2 regions of the Fictibacillus enclensis genome follow, and region 1 is predicted to be linked to the other one. Evidence: riboswitches for the same ligand, from Rfam matches in the RefSeq annotation. Region 1 holds a riboswitch; the other holds the start of a gene.
What was found. A riboswitch is a leader RNA that binds a small molecule or an ion and turns the genes downstream of it on or off. The one in region 1 is predicted to bind S-adenosylmethionine.
Positions count from the first base shown of each region.

Region 2: another riboswitch for S-adenosylmethionine. It lies ahead of QNH15_RS25175 (LLM class flavin-dependent oxidoreductase); the one in region 1 lies ahead of QNH15_RS05975 (methionine ABC transporter ATP-binding protein).

Region 1 is NZ_CP126109.1:1,097,844-1,106,134, forward strand. It holds gene cyoE (heme o synthase) at 1-150, shown strand, start outside; gene QNH15_RS05965 (ATP-grasp domain-containing protein) at 336-1,535, shown strand; gene QNH15_RS05970 (YflT domain-containing protein) at 1,644-2,087, shown strand; SAM riboswitch class I at 2,194-2,313, shown strand; SAM riboswitch class I at 2,395-2,505, shown strand; gene QNH15_RS05975 (methionine ABC transporter ATP-binding protein) at 2,596-3,627, shown strand; gene QNH15_RS05980 (methionine ABC transporter permease) at 3,617-4,279, shown strand; gene QNH15_RS05985 (MetQ/NlpA family ABC transporter substrate-binding protein) at 4,304-5,128, shown strand; gene QNH15_RS05990 (M20 family metallopeptidase) at 5,153-6,373, shown strand; gene QNH15_RS05995 (aldo/keto reductase) at 6,517-7,341, shown strand; gene QNH15_RS06000 (hypothetical protein) at 7,538-7,684, shown strand; gene aceA (isocitrate lyase) at 7,720-8,291, shown strand, end outside.
Region 2 is NZ_CP126109.1:4,891,212-4,899,502, reverse strand. It holds gene QNH15_RS25200 (FAD-dependent oxidoreductase) at 1-1,191, opposite strand, end outside; gene QNH15_RS25195 (hypothetical protein) at 1,366-1,695, shown strand; gene QNH15_RS25190 (MOSC domain-containing protein) at 1,756-2,406, shown strand; gene prfA (peptide chain release factor 1) at 2,520-3,593, shown strand; gene prmC (peptide chain release factor N(5)-glutamine methyltransferase) at 3,595-4,473, shown strand; SAM riboswitch class I at 4,516-4,611, shown strand; gene QNH15_RS25175 (LLM class flavin-dependent oxidoreductase) at 4,694-5,746, shown strand; gene QNH15_RS25170 (ATP-grasp domain-containing protein) at 5,768-6,718, shown strand; gene spoIIR (stage II sporulation protein R) at 6,985-7,659, shown strand; gene QNH15_RS25160 (GNAT family N-acetyltransferase) at 7,727-8,170, shown strand; gene QNH15_RS25155 (L-threonylcarbamoyladenylate synthase) at 8,277-8,291, shown strand, end outside.

The DNA.
Region 1 (8,291 bases):
GGAGCAGTCTTCCTGTTCCGTGCCATTCAATCCTTTAAATTTAGAGAAAAAGAAAGCGAACTGGTCTGGTCCGGGAAAATGTTCAAGTTTTCCATTATGTATTTAACGTTAATGTTTGTGACCATGATGTTTGCTCCTCTTTTCGGATAATGTTACCAAATAAAAGAAGGAAACCCCCTGTTTCGGCAAAAAATCCCGAGCAGGGGGTTTTTTGTGTTAAAGTACAGTAAGCTGATTTTTGCTTGCTGATTAAATCGCAAGCTTAATGGAGTTTAAGGGTATGATAAAAAAGGTATTGAACATGTAATTGAGGCATGATCAGGAGGTACAAATGCATGCAGAAAAGTAAACCCATCATTGTTCCGCGTTACACCTTTTCAGAAATTTATGGGCCTGACTTGATTTTTAACCCCAGGCCATCGTTTGCCCATAATAAATGGATCCCGGATTGTCCAGTCAAGCTTGATTTATTAACTGGCAGCCAGTTTGCTGTAATGGGAGATATGCCGGTTATTTGCAGCCGGTCCGTAACAACCAGGCAGGCGACAGATCTATATGAGAGGGCCGGACTGCAGCTTCGGTTTCCCATGCATTATTACTCCACTGAAGAAGATTACCGCAATTTGTTCAAACGGCTTGAGGACGAACGGAAACGGATGGTGGTCCAGCATATTCATCCTGAAGAAGAAATGTCAGCTCTAAACTACTGGATCGACCCGAAGCTGGTTCAGTATTTGAATAATAAAGCAAATCTTGAAGAGCTGGTGCCGGAAGGGCATGCACCAAAGCGTGTGAGTACCACAGCTGCAAAGCTTCATGAACATCTCGAAGCTTTTTCGTTTCCATGTGTTGTTAAAGCAGCGACGAATGAAGCAAATGCGGCAGGCTTTGATGTGTTTATCTGCAGAACTGATGAAGATATCCAAAAGGCTGAGAAGTTTTTTGAAACCTGTGAAGGCATCGTAATCGAAGAGTATTTGGAAATTGAACACAATTACTGCGTTCAGTTTGCTTGTACATTTGATGAGAAGTTGATTTACCTTGGCAGTACCGTTCAAAATATTGATGAAAACGCAAAATATAAAGGAAACTGGGTGGACGAAGATTCCGAACCCGATAGCGAAGTCATTAAAATCGGCAGGCGAATTATGGAAGAGGGCTGTAAAAGAGGCTACAGGGGAATTGCCGGTTTTGATATTGCTGTTACGCCGGATGGAAGAAAGATCGCGTTTGATTTAAATTACAGGGTCAATGGTTCGACGGCGGCTCTGCTTTTGAAGGACAGCATCACTGAGCAGCTTGGGAAAAGGGTAGTCAAATATGTATCCTGGAAGTCGTCAGGCGGAATTGAACCGTTATACGACACGGTAAAACAAGCGATTGAAGACGGATATTTTGTGCCGCTTTCCATCTATAACGGAAGCGAAAGTCCCTATGAGGATGCGGATACACTGATTCAGGGACTGGTCCTTGGGGACAGCAGGTACGAAGCTGATCAAAAAGAACATATTTTTGAACGGGCTGGTCTGTCCTGAACCCGTCAACAAAAAAACTCCGATAAGGAGTTTTTTTGTGATTGTTTAGTGAAGTGGGGTTAGGGTAATTACTAATAAGAGAGCCATACGGATAAAGGAGGATAAGCAATGAGTAAAATGGTAATCGGGGTATATGATTCAGAAAGCGAAGCGATTGATCGCATTCAAGCATTGGTTGACCAGGGGTACAACGCCAAAGACATATCCATCCTGGCTAAAGACGATGGAACGATGGATCGGGTGGCTGACAAGACAAACGTTTCAGAAGAACATTTGGATGAAGATGTGAACGAAGCAGCCTATGGCACAATTGCCGGGTTTCTTTCCGGTATTGGCGGAGCCATTGCTGTTCCGGGTCTTGGCGTTCCTGGTATTGGGCCGCTCCTCGCCGCAGGGCCGTTTGCTTCCATGTTTTCGGAGGATTCAGAGGAAGACTTAAAAGAGCTCTTAATGTCCCTTGATTTGTCCGAACGAACGGCGGAACGTTATGTTCAGAAAGTGGAGCAGGGAAGTGTAATGGTTTTCCTTGAAAAGGATGCCGTAAAGCTTTAGAATAGGGCAATACATACTAACAATTCCAAGCGGATAGCTCGGAAAAACATTTGACAAATTGAAATCCCTGGTATATGATAGAGCACATCAAGTAAATATGACGTATTTCTTATCCAGAGAGGTGGAGGGACATGGCCCTTTGAAACCTCGGCAGCGGGTTTTTCGTTTTTTGAAAAAACACTGTGCCAATTCCACCAGGTTCCCTAAAGAACCTGGAAGATAAGAAGAGCAAATTTCTATTATGGAATTAACATTCTCTTCTTGTCTTGGAAGAGAATTTTTTATTGCAAAAAAAAACTGAATGGTTTTCTTATCCAGAGAGGTGGAGGGACTGGCCCTTTGAAGCCTCGGCAGCGGGTTTCCGGCAAACGGAAATACTGTGCCAATTCCGTCAAGCAGTGAGCTTGGGAGATAAGAAGAGAAGCTTTAATCATTATTAGCAGGCCTCTTCTTGTGTTCACAAGAAGAGGTTTTTTTGTTGGAGCAGTTTTGAAGGGGGAACACACGATTGATTCGATTTGAGGAAGTTACCAAGATTTATGAGAGCGGCAAAAACCAGGTCAAAGCACTTAACAATGTGAGCTTTGAAATAGATAAAGGAGAGATTTATGGAGTGGTTGGGTACAGCGGTGCAGGGAAAAGCTCGCTGCTGCGGTGTGTCAACTTGCTTGAGAAGCCTTCCTCCGGACGGGTGCTGGTGGACGGAGAGAACATGGCTGATCTTTCACCGAAAGGGCTCCGGAAAAAACGGAAAAACATTGGTATGATTTTTCAGCATTTCAATCTGCTGAATGCGAAAACGGTGTTTGATAACATAGCAACGCCTCTTTACCTCCAGGGAGAAAAGAAGAGTGTCATTAAAGAAAAAGTAAACAATCTGCTTGAGTTTGTCGGACTTTCCGAACATGGACATAAATACCCGGATCAGTTGTCAGGCGGTCAAAAGCAGCGGGTGGGCATTGCACGGGCGCTGTCTACGGATCCGGAGGTTCTGCTCTGTGATGAGGCCACCTCGGCGCTTGACCCGCAGACCACATCAAGCATCCTCGAGCTATTAAAAAAAATCAATAAGGAATATCACATCACTATTCTGATCATCACCCATGAAATGAATGTGATCCGTGAGATTTGCAGCTCGGTCGCGGTGATGGAGAAAGGTAAAGTGATCGAGAAGGGCAGTGTTTTTGAAGTCTTTTCCCGGCCGAAAACAGAAACCGCACGTCGATTTGTAAGCTCTGTCCTTCAGGATGAACTTCCTGATTCGCTGAAAACCATCTTGAGGAACCAGGACAAAAATCATCAGGTGTTCCGGATTGTTTTTACAGGAGCTTCAACAGGACAGCCGCTTTTATCTCAAATTGCAAAAAAGTTTGATGTCGATGTCAGCGTGCTGTACGGACATGTTACCGAACTGCAGGATGTTCCATTTGGAAATCTCGTAGTTCAGCTGATTGGGGACGAACTGGAAATCCGCAGGGCCGTCTTTTTTGCAGGACAGGGCGATGTGGAAGTAAGGGAGGTTATTGAACATGCCAGTTGATTGGAGTACATTCTGGGTCGACATCCTGGATGCGACCGGTGATACATTGATCATGGTCGGTGTTTCATTATTGGCATCGGCAGTGATCGGCATCCTGATCGGTATTATTCTCGTCGTAACGAGAAAAGGCCACATTCTTGAAAATTTACCTGTGTTTAATGTGCTGAATGCCATTGTGAACGTTCTCCGTTCCATACCGTTTATCATTCTCATGGTAGCCATCATTCCGTTTACACGTTTAGTTGTAGGAACATCCATCGGGACAGCGGCGGCGATCGTTCCGTTGATTGTATACGCAGGGCCTTATATCGCCCGGCTGGTGGAAAACAGCTTGCTGGAAATTGATCCGGGAATTGTGGAGGCTGCAGAAGCCATGGGTGCAACGCCTTGGCAAACCATTTTCCGCATCCTGCTCCCGGAAGCTTTCAGTTCATTGATCCTGTCATTGACCACCGCGACCATCGGTTTGGTCGGTGCATCTGCCATGGCTGGTGCAGTTGGAGGCGGAGGCCTTGGTGATTTGGCTATTGCTTACGGATACCAGCGGTTTGATACGGACGTTATGATTGTAACGGTGGTTCTGCTCATTATCCTGGTGCAAGGATTACAAAGCTCAGGAAATGTGATTTCAAGAAAATTAAGAAGAAGATAGCGAAAGAAAAGGGAGAGATACATCATGAAAAAATATTCACTTATCGTTTTAGTTATCGGGGTGCTGTTGTCGGCTTTCTTAAGCGGATGCAGCGGCGGAAGCAAAGAGGAAAAAGTAAAAATGGGCATTAGTGGATCGGACAGTGATGTCTGGAAATACATTGCGGAAAAGGCTAAAAAGGAAGGAATCGATCTTGAAATTGTGGAGTTTTCTGATTATGTTCGTCCCAACCAGGCCCTGGCGGACGGAGATATTGACGCAAACTCGTTCCAGACCATTTCTTACTTTAATTCCTTTAAAAAGGAACATAAATTGGATTTAGCACCGATTGCCACAACCGTAATCGCGCCGATGGGCGTTTACTCTGAAAAATACAAAGACATCAAGGATATACCGGATGGAGCAACCATTGCCCTCCCGAATGAAGCGACAAATATGGGCCGCGGACTTCTTTTGCTGCAAAGCGCCGGTCTCATCAAGCTCGAAAAGAATTTTGATGGCAACGGAGATTTGAAAAAAGTTGTCGAGAACAAGAAGCATTTAAAGCTTAAGCCTGTGGTTGCCGGACAAACACCGCGCGTGCTTCCGGATGTGGCAGCTTCCATCATCAATAATGGGGTAGCAGTGGACGCAGGAATGAATCCAAAGAAGGATGCGATTTATCTGGAAAGCAAGACGGCTAAGCCGTACATCAATATTATTGCAGTACGAACAGAAGATCAGAACAATAAGACCTTAAAGAAAATCGCGAAGATTTATCAATCCAAGGATACTGCCAAGAAAATTAATGAAATCTATAAGGGCGCAACCATCCCAACGTTCGTCCCATTAAGTGAAATAGGAGAATAAAAGAGAGAGAAAGGATCTGAGAAAATGACTGTCATCAGCCGTACTGTAGAGGAAATTCAAGAGCTTATCACTGTGAATGTAGAGGAAAATGCAGCAACATACATTGAGACCTCGCATGAAATCCATGAAAATCCGGAAATCGGAAATGAGGAAATTTTAGCATCCAGGCTTCTGACCTCATTGCTCGAACGAGAGGGATTCAAGGTAGAACGTGGTGTAGCTGGCCATGAAACATCATTTGTTGCCAGCAAGAAATCCGCACTGGACGGTCCAACGATTGCGTTTCTGGCTGAATACGATGCGTTGCCGGGGCTTGGGCATGCCTGCGGCCATAACATCATCGGAACCTCAAGTACGGCTGCGGCGATTGCTCTTGGATCCGTGATTCATGAAATTGGCGGTGAAGTCAAAGTGTTTGGTACACCCGCTGAAGAAGGCGGGGAAAACGGAAGTGCAAAAGGCAGTTTTGTAAAACACGGACTGCTTGAGGGCATAGATGCAGCCCTGATGTTTCACCCGGGTAACTCCAACCGTATCACGGGAACATCCCTGGCGGTTGATCCTCTCGATTTTGAGTATATTGGTAAACCTTCCCATGCTGCAGCCGCACCGGAAAAAGGCATCAACGCTCTTGATGCCGTCATTCAGCTGTTTGTCGGAATCAACGCTCTCAGGCAGCATGTTCCGGATGATGTGAAAATTCACGGGATTATCACTCATGGCGGAGATGCGCCGAACATCGTTCCGGAATACGCAAAAGCGCGTTTTTACATTCGCGCCGCCACACGCGCCAAGCTGGATGAGGTGACGAAAAAGGTAAAAGGGATTGCAGAAGGCGCTGCCCTTGCCACAGGCGCAACATTAAATGTGATCGCCTTTCAAAATCAGGTCGATAACCTTTTATTGAACCGTTCCTTTGATAAAGTATTTCAGGAACAGCTCGAAAGCCTTGGTGCTGAAGTCGACAGTTCGCATCGAAGCGGTCTGGGATCCACTGATGCCGGCAATATCAGTCAAGTGGTTCCAACCATTCATCCTTATCTGCAGATTGGCCCGGAGAGCCTGGTTGGACATACCGATGAGTTTCGCGAGGCCGCCATTTCACCGGCAGGAGACCATGCACTCATTCTCGGAGCCAAGTCACTGGCATTAACCGCATTGAAGCTTCTGACAGATGAAGAAGTGCTCTCCGGCATCAAGCAGGAATTTAAAGTAAACAAAGCGAAGGAGCTTGCTTCTGTTTAAGGTCTGTTTTTTCTGGATGATTGGATGAATTGAACCTATTTTATTATTCCGACTTTTTCCTGGCGGAAAAACCTCTCGAACAAACGGGAGGTTTTTCTTTTTAACATGTGGAGTGGTACGATAATCTCAAGGAGGCGTTACAGATGATAAAAAGCATTTCAGATACAACCGTGCTGCATAACGGTGTTCGCATGCCATGGCTGGGGCTCGGCGTCTATAAAGCGGAGGATGGCCAGGAGGTCATTAACGCCATTCAATATGCGCTCGAAGCGGGATACAGAAGCATTGACACAGCTTCGTTTTACAAAAATGAAGAAGGTGTGGGACAGGCCCTCATGGAGTCGGGTGTTCCAAGGGAAGAACTTTTTATTACCACAAAAGTGTGGAATACGGAGCAGGGTTACGAAACCACACTGCAGTCTTTTGAAGAAAGCAGAAAGAAGCTCGCCCTCGATTATGTGGATCTGTTCCTGGTCCATTGGCCCGTTTCCGGCAAGTACAAAGACACTTGGCGAGCGTTGGAACATCTCTATAAAGACGGGAAGGTGAAGGCCATCGGTGTTTGCAATTTCGAAATCCACCATCTGGAAGACCTGCTCGGTGACTGTGAAATTGTGCCAATGGTCAATCAGGTAGAGTTCCATCCCCGTCTGACCCAAAAAGAATTGCTGTCTTATTGCAAGGACAAAAATATTCAGCTTGAAGCATGGCGGCCCTTGTTAAAGGGAGAAATCTTTGATGAGCCTGTTTTAGTGGAGCTGGCAAAAAAATATGAAAAGACAGTAGCACAGGTCATTCTCCGCTGGGATCTCCAAAATGGTGTCGTCACCATACCAAAGTCGGTAAATAAGGAAAGAATCTATCAAAACAGCGATATCTTTGACTTTGAATTAAGCAGAGAAGACATGGAACAGATCGACACATTGAATACGAATCATCGAAACGGACCCAATCCGAACGACTTTTAAAAGAAAAAACAGTAAGATTGTCACAAAACGCCATCTGTTATAGAACAGATGGCCTATTTTTTATTTTGTTATAAAAAATTGTTGCACATCCTTGTCGTTGTGTTATATATTATTTTACAAGATAATAAACTGTTTTATAACAGACTAAAAACACGAAGAGGAGGAAGTTAAATGGATTGTAAAGGATGCCAGGGGCATGGTGAGGAAACTTGCACGGAATGCAATGGTTCAGGGAAGCACAGGAACGGGAATTGCCCGGATTGCCAGGGTGACGGATGCGTATGCTGCAAACGTTGCAACGGAAACGGAATCATTGATTAAAGAGCTAATGGAACGTTTGTGAGGTACATGATTGCTATATTAAATAAGGAGTGAAAAATGATGAATCAAAAAGAAACGGCTGAACAAATCAAGGAGAACTGGAACGACAAGCGGTGGGAAGGAATAGAAAGAACGTATACGGCAGAAGACGTTGCCAGATTAAGAGGTTCGGTTCAAATTGAGCATACTCTTGCAAAAAGAGGGGCTGCAAGGCTTTGGAAATCACTGCAGGAAGAGAACTATGTTCATGCGCTGGGAGCATTGACAGGGAATCAGGCCGTTCAGCAAGTAAAGGCAGGACTGAAAGCGATTTACTTAAGCGGCTGGCAGGTAGCGGCAGATGCCAACCTTTCGGGTCACATGTACCCGGATCAAAGCCTGTATCCGGCAAACAGTGTGCCTAATGTGGTGAAAAAGATCAACCAGGCATTGCAGCGGGCCGACCAAATTGAATTCTCCGAGGGAAAAACGGACACCGACTGGTTTGTACCTATTGTTGCAGATGCGGAGGCCGGATTTGGCGGTGCGCTTAACGTTTTTGAAATGATGAAGGCGATGATTGAAGCAGGAGCTTCCGGTGTGCATTTTGAAGATCAGTTGTCCTCGGAGAAAAAATGCGGCCATCTTGG
Region 2 (8,291 bases), 1.3 Mb from region 1:
CACCCCGTGTTTTCCGATAAACTGTCCGCCAAGTATTCTCTGGTTGTTTGCATCAAATACCAGTTTTACTTGCAGTGGCTCAACACCGGGAAAATACCCTGCAATATCTTTAGCGTGTGTGGTGACGGTATCGACTGGAAAACGCAGCTTTTCTGCTTCTTTTACAGAGATGCCGGTTTTGCCGAGCGACAGCTCCATGAATTTTATGATGGAAGAGCCAACAATTCCTTTGAACGTTTTCCGTTTTCCCGCCATGTTCAGTCCGGCGATCCGGCCCTGTTTGTTTGCGGTCGTGCCAAGCGGGATGTGGTCGTCGACTTCTTTAATGAGGTGGTAATGGCTTGCGCAGTCTCCCGCTGCATAGATATCTTTTACGTTGGTTTCCATATACCGATTGACGAGGATTGCTCCGCTTTCGTGAAGCCGGACCTCCGTATTCTGAATCATGGAAACGTTGGGTTTAACGCCTGCCGCCACGATCACCATGTCGGTCGGATAGTCGCGTTTGTCTGTTTTAACGAATTGAACGCGGTCATCTCCTTTTAAGCGCTGAACTTCTTCATTCAGGCAAACCTCAATGTTATGCTTTTTTGCTTCTTCCAGAATCAGTTCGGCCATGTCGGGATCAAATATCGAGCCAAGCTGATTTCCCCGTTGAATAATCCTGACTTTTTTGCCGAGAAATTTTAAATTCTCGGCCACTTCCAGGCCGATATAACCACCGCCGATAATGGTCACATCCTGAATAGAAGCGTCCATGTCTTTGATGATCCCTTCAACATCTGGAATGGTCTTTACAACATGAACCCCTGGCAGTTGTCTGCCTTCCCATGGCGGCAAAACAGGGCTGACTCCTGTTGCGATAAGAAGCTTGTCATAGGAGAAGGTAAACTCTTCTTTTGTTTTTGTATGTACGCCATAAATTTTCTTTTCTGTCGGGTCAACGCCAACCACTTCATGGAAGGTTCTCGCATCCATACCATACTTTTCTCTGAAGGTGGCTACATCACGGGCAACCAGTAATTCCGAAGAGGGAATCAGCCCGCTGATCACATAGGGAAGCCCGCATTGTCCGTAGGAATAAATGCCTCCCTTTTCAAATACTGTGATTCTCGCCTCCGGATCATTCCTGACAATCTGCATGGCCGCACTCATTCCGGCCGCATCTCCGCCAATGATACAATAGTTCATGGGCCATCCCCTTTCTGTTCTGCTATAGTATTCCCTATTGCTTTCTTTTAATCTTATTCATAAAGGATTTTCTCTATGAATCATGGGGTATCCTCTTTAATCAATTGCATTCGCTCCAGTACCATCAAGAACCTATCGTTCCTGTCGAACATTGATAGTAGAGAGGTGTAGAAAATGTTGGATATTCTATCAAACGGAACAGATTGGAACGAACCTTGTGTTCCAATCACCACACTTATTAAAAAGCTAAACGAAAAGCCTCTGGACCCGATCTATGAATCCATGGGGAATTTTATTGTAAAAGTGAATCCTGTCACGGATACGCAGCATGATATTCGGCATAAAGGCTGTACCCAGTTCTTTGGTCACTTTGCTACCATACCCTTTGTTTTTAATATCATAACAGATGAAAAAGTTGTGATTGAAGAGCTGACAAAGGCGATCCGCATCAATCAGCAGCGTCTCGATTATGAAGCGCTGAAAAATCATACATCCATGTATTAAAAAGATTTACCAGGCGCATCTCTATAGAGTACGATAAAAGAAAAAACGAGGTGTACATACTTGGAAGGGACACTGGTCGCATTAAATACCGGAAAAGCAGGCACGATTGAATGGCAGGGGAAAGGGGTAAGCTCAGCTATCAATAAAGAGAAGGTGCAGAAGCCGCTCTATCTGTCCAGACTGAATTTTGAAGGTGATGTTCAGGCGGATACGGTTCATCATGGCGGTCCGGAAAAAGCGGTTTGTGTTTACTCGCATGACCATTACTCGTATTGGGAAAAGGGACTGGGCATTTCTCTTTCAATCCCCACTTTTGGTGAAAACCTTACCGTCAAAGGTCTGACTGAAGATCAGGTGTTTATCGGAGATATCTTTAAGCTCGGAGAGGCAGCTGTCCAGGTTTGTCAGCCCCGTCAGCCGTGTTTTAAAGTTGCAGCGAAACTGAATCAGCCGTTCATGGTGAAGTGGATTCAGGACACCGGATATTCGGGTTATTACATGCGGGTGCTTGAAGAAGGCAGGGTCAACCCTGAGGATAGTCTGGTGCTTCAAGAAAAAAATGCGCGCGGCATTTCTGTCGAGTTTGTAAACAGAATCTTATATCAAGACAAAGAAAATAAAGAAGGAGTGAAACTTCTGTCAGAGCTCGATGAGCTTGCGGAAGGTGTCAGGTCCTCCATGAAGAAGCGATTGCAGTCATTCCCGGGATAAGTGGCACAGCCCGGGTTTTTTGTTTGCCATAAAACGGTGCCTGAAGCCTTTTGACTGCTTCATCCCCCTGTATTATAATTAGAATGTTATGCCATTAAAATGAGGTGAAAAGCGTGTTAGAACGTTTAGAAACGATAGAAGCCCGATACGATAAGCTAAATGAGCTTTTGAGTGACCCTGAGGTCATTAACGATACGAATAAATTAAGAGAATATTCCAAGGAACAATCTTCCCTTCAGGAGACGGTAGCAGTATACCGCGAATATAAGGAAGCAAAGGAAGGCTTGGATGAAGCCAAAGTCATGCTTGAAGACAAGCTGGATGCCGAAATGACGGCCATGGTGAAAGAAGAAATTTCCGAACTCGAAGAAAAAATTGAAGAATACACCCAGCAGCTAAAAATCTTGCTGCTTCCTAAAGACCCGAACGATGACAAAAACGTTATCGTTGAGGTTCGTGGGGCGGCCGGTGGAGACGAGGCTGCACTGTTTGCTGGGGATCTCTATAAAATGTACAGCCGTTATGCTGAAATGCAGGGCTGGAAAACAGAAGTAATCGAAGCAAGCTATACCGAGCTTGGCGGCTATAAAGAGATCATTTTCATGGTGAATGGAGATGGTGCCTATTCCAAGCTGAAATACGAAAATGGCGCACATCGTGTACAGCGTGTCCCTGCTACGGAATCCGGCGGGCGTATCCATACATCCACAGCCACGGTAGCGATTCTTCCGGAAGCAGAAGAAGTAGAAGTGGAGATTCATGAAAAAGATGTCCGCGTAGATACCTTTACTTCAAGCGGACCGGGGGGACAGTCTGTTAACACGACCCAGTCCGCCGTTCGTCTTACACATATTCCAACAGGAACCGTTGTGTCCTGTCAGGATGAAAAATCACAGATCAAGAATAAAGAAAAAGCGATGAAGGTTCTCCGTGCCCGTGTGTACGATAAAATTCAGCAGGAAAAACAAAAGGAATATGATGAAAACCGAAAGTCTGCCGTGGGAACGGGAGACCGTTCAGAGCGAATCCGCACCTACAATTTCCCGCAAAACCGTGTAACCGACCACCGAATCGGACTGACTCTTCAAAAATTGGACCAGATCTTGCTCGGCAAGCTGGATGAGTTTATTGATGCTCTCATTACAGAAGACCAGACCAGCTTGATGAAGGCTCAGACGGAAGCGTAAAATGGAAAATAGGAAACGGCATGAAGCCCTGAACTGGGCTTCATCTTTTTTAAAAGAAAAGAAACGCGAACCAGAAGCGGGAGAACTGCTGCTGCGCCATGTGCTCGGTGATCTCAGCCGGACCGAGCTGCTCATGGGATTGAATGATCCCATGACAGAGGCTCAGCGAGCATCATTTGAAGCAGCGGTAAAACAACATGGTGAAGGTGTGCCTGTCCAGTATATTACGGGCTATGAAGAGTTTTACGGACGCAGGTTCATCGTAAACCGGGAAGTCCTCATTCCAAGGCCCGAAACCGAAGAACTTGTATATGAAGTACTCAAGCGTGCAGAAACACGGTTTGGGGATCAAAAGGAGATTCAGACCATCGATGTTGGCACAGGCAGTGGGGCGATTGCGATCACTTTAGCATTGGAAAATCGGAGCCTCTCTGTGTCCTCGGTTGATATTGCCGCAGAATCGATTGAAGTGGCAAAAGAAAACAGCCGGCGTTTGGGCGCGGACGTCCGTTTCCTTCATGGGGACCTCCTGCAGCCGTGGATCGAAAAAGGCGAAAAGGCGGACATTGTTGTCTCCAATCCCCCTTACATTCCTGACTGGGAAATAGAGGGGCTTGAAACGATCGTTAAGGATCAGGAACCGATGAGGGCGCTCAGCGGCGGCCAGGACGGTTATGTTTTTTACAGAAGGTTTATGGAGGAATTGCCACAAGTGCTGAAGCCAAAAGCGATTGTTGCTTTTGAAGTCGGCCATGACCAGGGCCAGACGGTAGCGGAGATGCTGCGAATTACCTTCCCGGGAGCCGACGTGGTCACTGTGCGGGACATCAGCCAAAAGGAACGCATGGTTATTGCAGAAATTGGGTTTTCAAAATATTGACGCAAGTCCTACTTTTGTTGTAGGATTACTATAATAAAATAAATCTTATCCAGAGTGGTGGAGGGACTGGCCCTATGAAACCCGGCAACCCGTTTGAAGGTGCTAAATCCAGCAGGAACACATCCTGAAAGATAAGATTGAAGCGGCGGAAACTTCTTCTTATCTAAGAAGAAGTTTTTTTGTGTTTTTTTCGTTTTAATAAAGCAGAGGAGAGAAAGAGATGAGATTTGGATTTTGGCTACCCATATTCGGCGGCTGGCTTAGAAACGTGGAAGACGAAAATATGCCTCCGACCTTTGATTATGCAAAACAAGTGATTCAGTCGGCGGAAAAATGGGGATACGATACTACACTGATTGCGGAGCTTTATCTGAATGATATAAAAGGACCGGAACAGGACGCGTTAGAAGCATGGACAACGGCGGCCGGTCTGGCTGCAGTTACAGAAAAGATTGAAATCATGACCGCGGTTCGCCCCGGATTCCATAACCCGGCGGTTACTGCCAAAATGGCTGCCAACATTGATCAGATCAGCGGCGGAAGATTTACCTTGAATGTGGTTTCTGCCTGGTGGGAAGAAGAGGCGAAGCAGTATGGCGGCGTCTTTACCGCCCATGATGAGCGCTATGAACGAACACAGGAGTTCATCGATGTCCTAAAAGGCCTTTGGACTGAAGAAACCTTTAATTATAAAGGGAAGTACTATGAGCTTGCCAAAACAAAACTGTCGCCTAAACCGGTGCAACGGCCTAATCCTGTCCTCTATGCCGGCGGTGAGAGCGAACGTGGAAAACAGGTTATCTCTTCTTCCTGTGATGCCTATGTCATGCATGGGGGCACTGTTGAGGAGATCCATACCAAGATTACAGATATGAAAAACCGTAGAGCCCAGACGGAAAAAGAGGCCTTGTCTTCGTTTGGAATGGCCGCTTACGTCATCTGCAGGGATACCGAGGAAGAAGCACAGGCAGAGCTCGAGCGAATCACGGATGTGAAAGAAACGAGCGGCTATGCAGGCTTTAAGGATTTTACAAGCAAGTCTCAGCTTGAGCAGCAGATTCAGCTGCAGGATTATTCTGTTTCCAACCGGGGTCTGCGCCCGAACCTGATCGGAACGCCTGAGCAAATCGCGAAGCGGATTGTTGAATATGAAGAAGCCGGACTAAAGCTTTTGCTGCTTCAGTTCTCACCACAGCTGGAGGAAATGGAGCGATTTTCAAAGCAAGTCATGCCGTTAGTGGAAAAATACAACCAGGAAAAGGCGTTAAGCTAGAAGAGAAGAGGAGAGATGAAATTGAAAAAAGTATACATCATTCACGAAAACGATGAATGGACCAACCATTTAATTAAGCGGCTGGACGAGTTAGAAGTACCATACGAAACCTGGCATCTGGATCAGGGCACGGTTAACCTGTCCGAAACACCTCCTGAAGGCATTTTTTACAGCCGCATGAGCGCTTCCTCCCATACACGGGGACACCGTTACGCTCCTGAACTTGCTGCCAGTGTGATTGCCTGGCTCGAGCGCCATGGCAGAAAAGTGCTGAACGGCAGCCGTGCTCTGCAGCTGGAGGTCAGCAAAGTGGCACAGTATCTCGAATTGGAAGCGCATGGAGTGAAAACACCGAAAACCATTGCAGCTGCAGGCAAGGAACAAATTTTGCAGGCGGCGGAACAATTCAGCGGCCAGCCGTTCATTACGAAGCACAACCGTGCAGGAAAGGGACTCGGTGTACAGCTTTTTCATTCCTATCAGGGATTGAAGGATTATGTACTTGGCCCGGATTTCGAGGAGCCGGTTGATGGTATTACGCTTATTCAGCAATACATCGAGTCACCGGAGTCCTACATCACACGATGCGAGTTTGTTGGCGGAAAGTTTGTATATGCGGTACGGGTAGATACGTCTGAAGGATTTGAACTCTGTCCGGCAGATGCCTGCCAGATTGGGGACTTGTTCTGCCCGGTTGGAGAAGAAGCTCCAGCTAAACCAAAGTTTCAGATTCAGCAGGACTTCGCGGAAAGCATTATTGATAAATATGAACAGGTACTGGCAGATAACAACATCCAGGTGGCCGGTATTGAATTTATTAAAGACGCAGACGGTACGATTTATACGTATGACATCAATACGAATACCAACTATAATTCGGACGCTGAAGCGGCAGCAGGAAAATATGGAATGCTCGAGCTTGCCAAATTCTTAAAAAGTGAATTGAATCAAGTAAACCCGGTCCTTGTTTAAGGACAACATAAAGAGCCTCCCGCTAAGCGGGAGGCTCTTCGTTTTCATCATCTACATGAAAAAGGGGGTGATAGGGATGTCTTTACTATAGCAGACCCGGTCTTTAAGAAAGGAATTATGTGACCTTTTTGATATGTTTAAGAAATTTGTGACATCCACATCCCGTTATTTGTCACTTTTTTTCGGGATTTGTTTGATAGTTTAGTAGTATGTTTTCTCCCCGCCCGGTCCACACTGAGGATAGAAAACGAAAGGGGAGCTTGATCATGAAACGTTCGAAAAAATCGGTTATGACGTTATTATTCTTATCGCTGATTGCGATGGTTCTGTTTTTTGAAACCCAGACGAAGGTGGCAAACGCGACGATGAATGAATCGGTTAAAATTCCGAGTGATGCCATCCGTCTCCGCATTCTGGCCAACAGTGATGCAGAAAAGGATCAGGCATTAAAAAGAAAGATCAGGGACAAGGTGAATGAGCAGATTACCACATGGGTGGGCGGTCTCGATTCACATGACCAGGCAGAAAAAGTGATTAACAAGCATTTGCCAGAGGTAAGAAAAGTAGTGGAGACGTATTTGCGAGAAGCTGGCCTGGATATTCCTTATAAAGTACAATTCAATAAAGAAGTTGCTTTTCCAACCAAAATGTACGGCAACTATATTTACCCTGCGGGCAAATATGAAGCTCTTCTGATCACGCTTGGCAAAGGCAAGGGAGCCAATTGGTGGTGTGTGCTTTTCCCTCCACTGTGCTTCCTGGATTTTGAAAATGGGGATGCCGTTAAAACCGATCAAAAGGGAGTAAAGGAAGTCGCTTCAGGAGCAGAGCAAGACGCGCCGGCTGTTCAAGAACCAAAAGAAGAAAAAGTGGAAGTGAAATTTTTTCTGGGAGAAGTCTTTACCTCTGTGGCCAATAAGATTGGCAGTCTGTTCTCTTAAAAGCCCTGCATAACTTTCATGGTTGTTTCATAGACTTTTAACAAAATACTAGAGGAGAGTGAGCGCCATGACCATTCGTTTGAGAGCGGCGATGCCGCATGAAGCAAGAAGTCTCGGTGATCTGGTTAAGCAGGCAGGTTTGGGCACGGATGGAATGAGGGAAGGGATTGGAAACTACCTTGTGGTGGAGAATGATAAAGGCGAAACCATTGGGACCGTAGGACTGGAACGGGTGGAAAAGGATGGTTTGCTCCGATCGTTTGTTTTAAAGAAGGAATATTCCAATGAACAGATATTTTTGCGATTGATCCAGCGGATTTTGCTATACTGTAAGGAAAAAGGAGTAGAGACACTTTATTTGCTGACAAAGGCTGCTCATCTTTTTGAGCCTCTGTCATTTCGGCCAGTGCCGGCAGAAAAGGTTCCTGCTCATGTAGAAAATACCGCCCATTATAAAAAAACAGCCGAAAAGGATGTGGTCCTGCTGTATTGCAGCCTGCAGGAAAATTAATTATCCACAATTTATGCACAATAAATCGTCTTTTGTGTATAAATTGTGGATAATAGGCGTGAAAGGCTGTAAAAATGGAAAGCGGCGGTTTGAAAGGATAGTGGGAATGAAGGAGTTTACT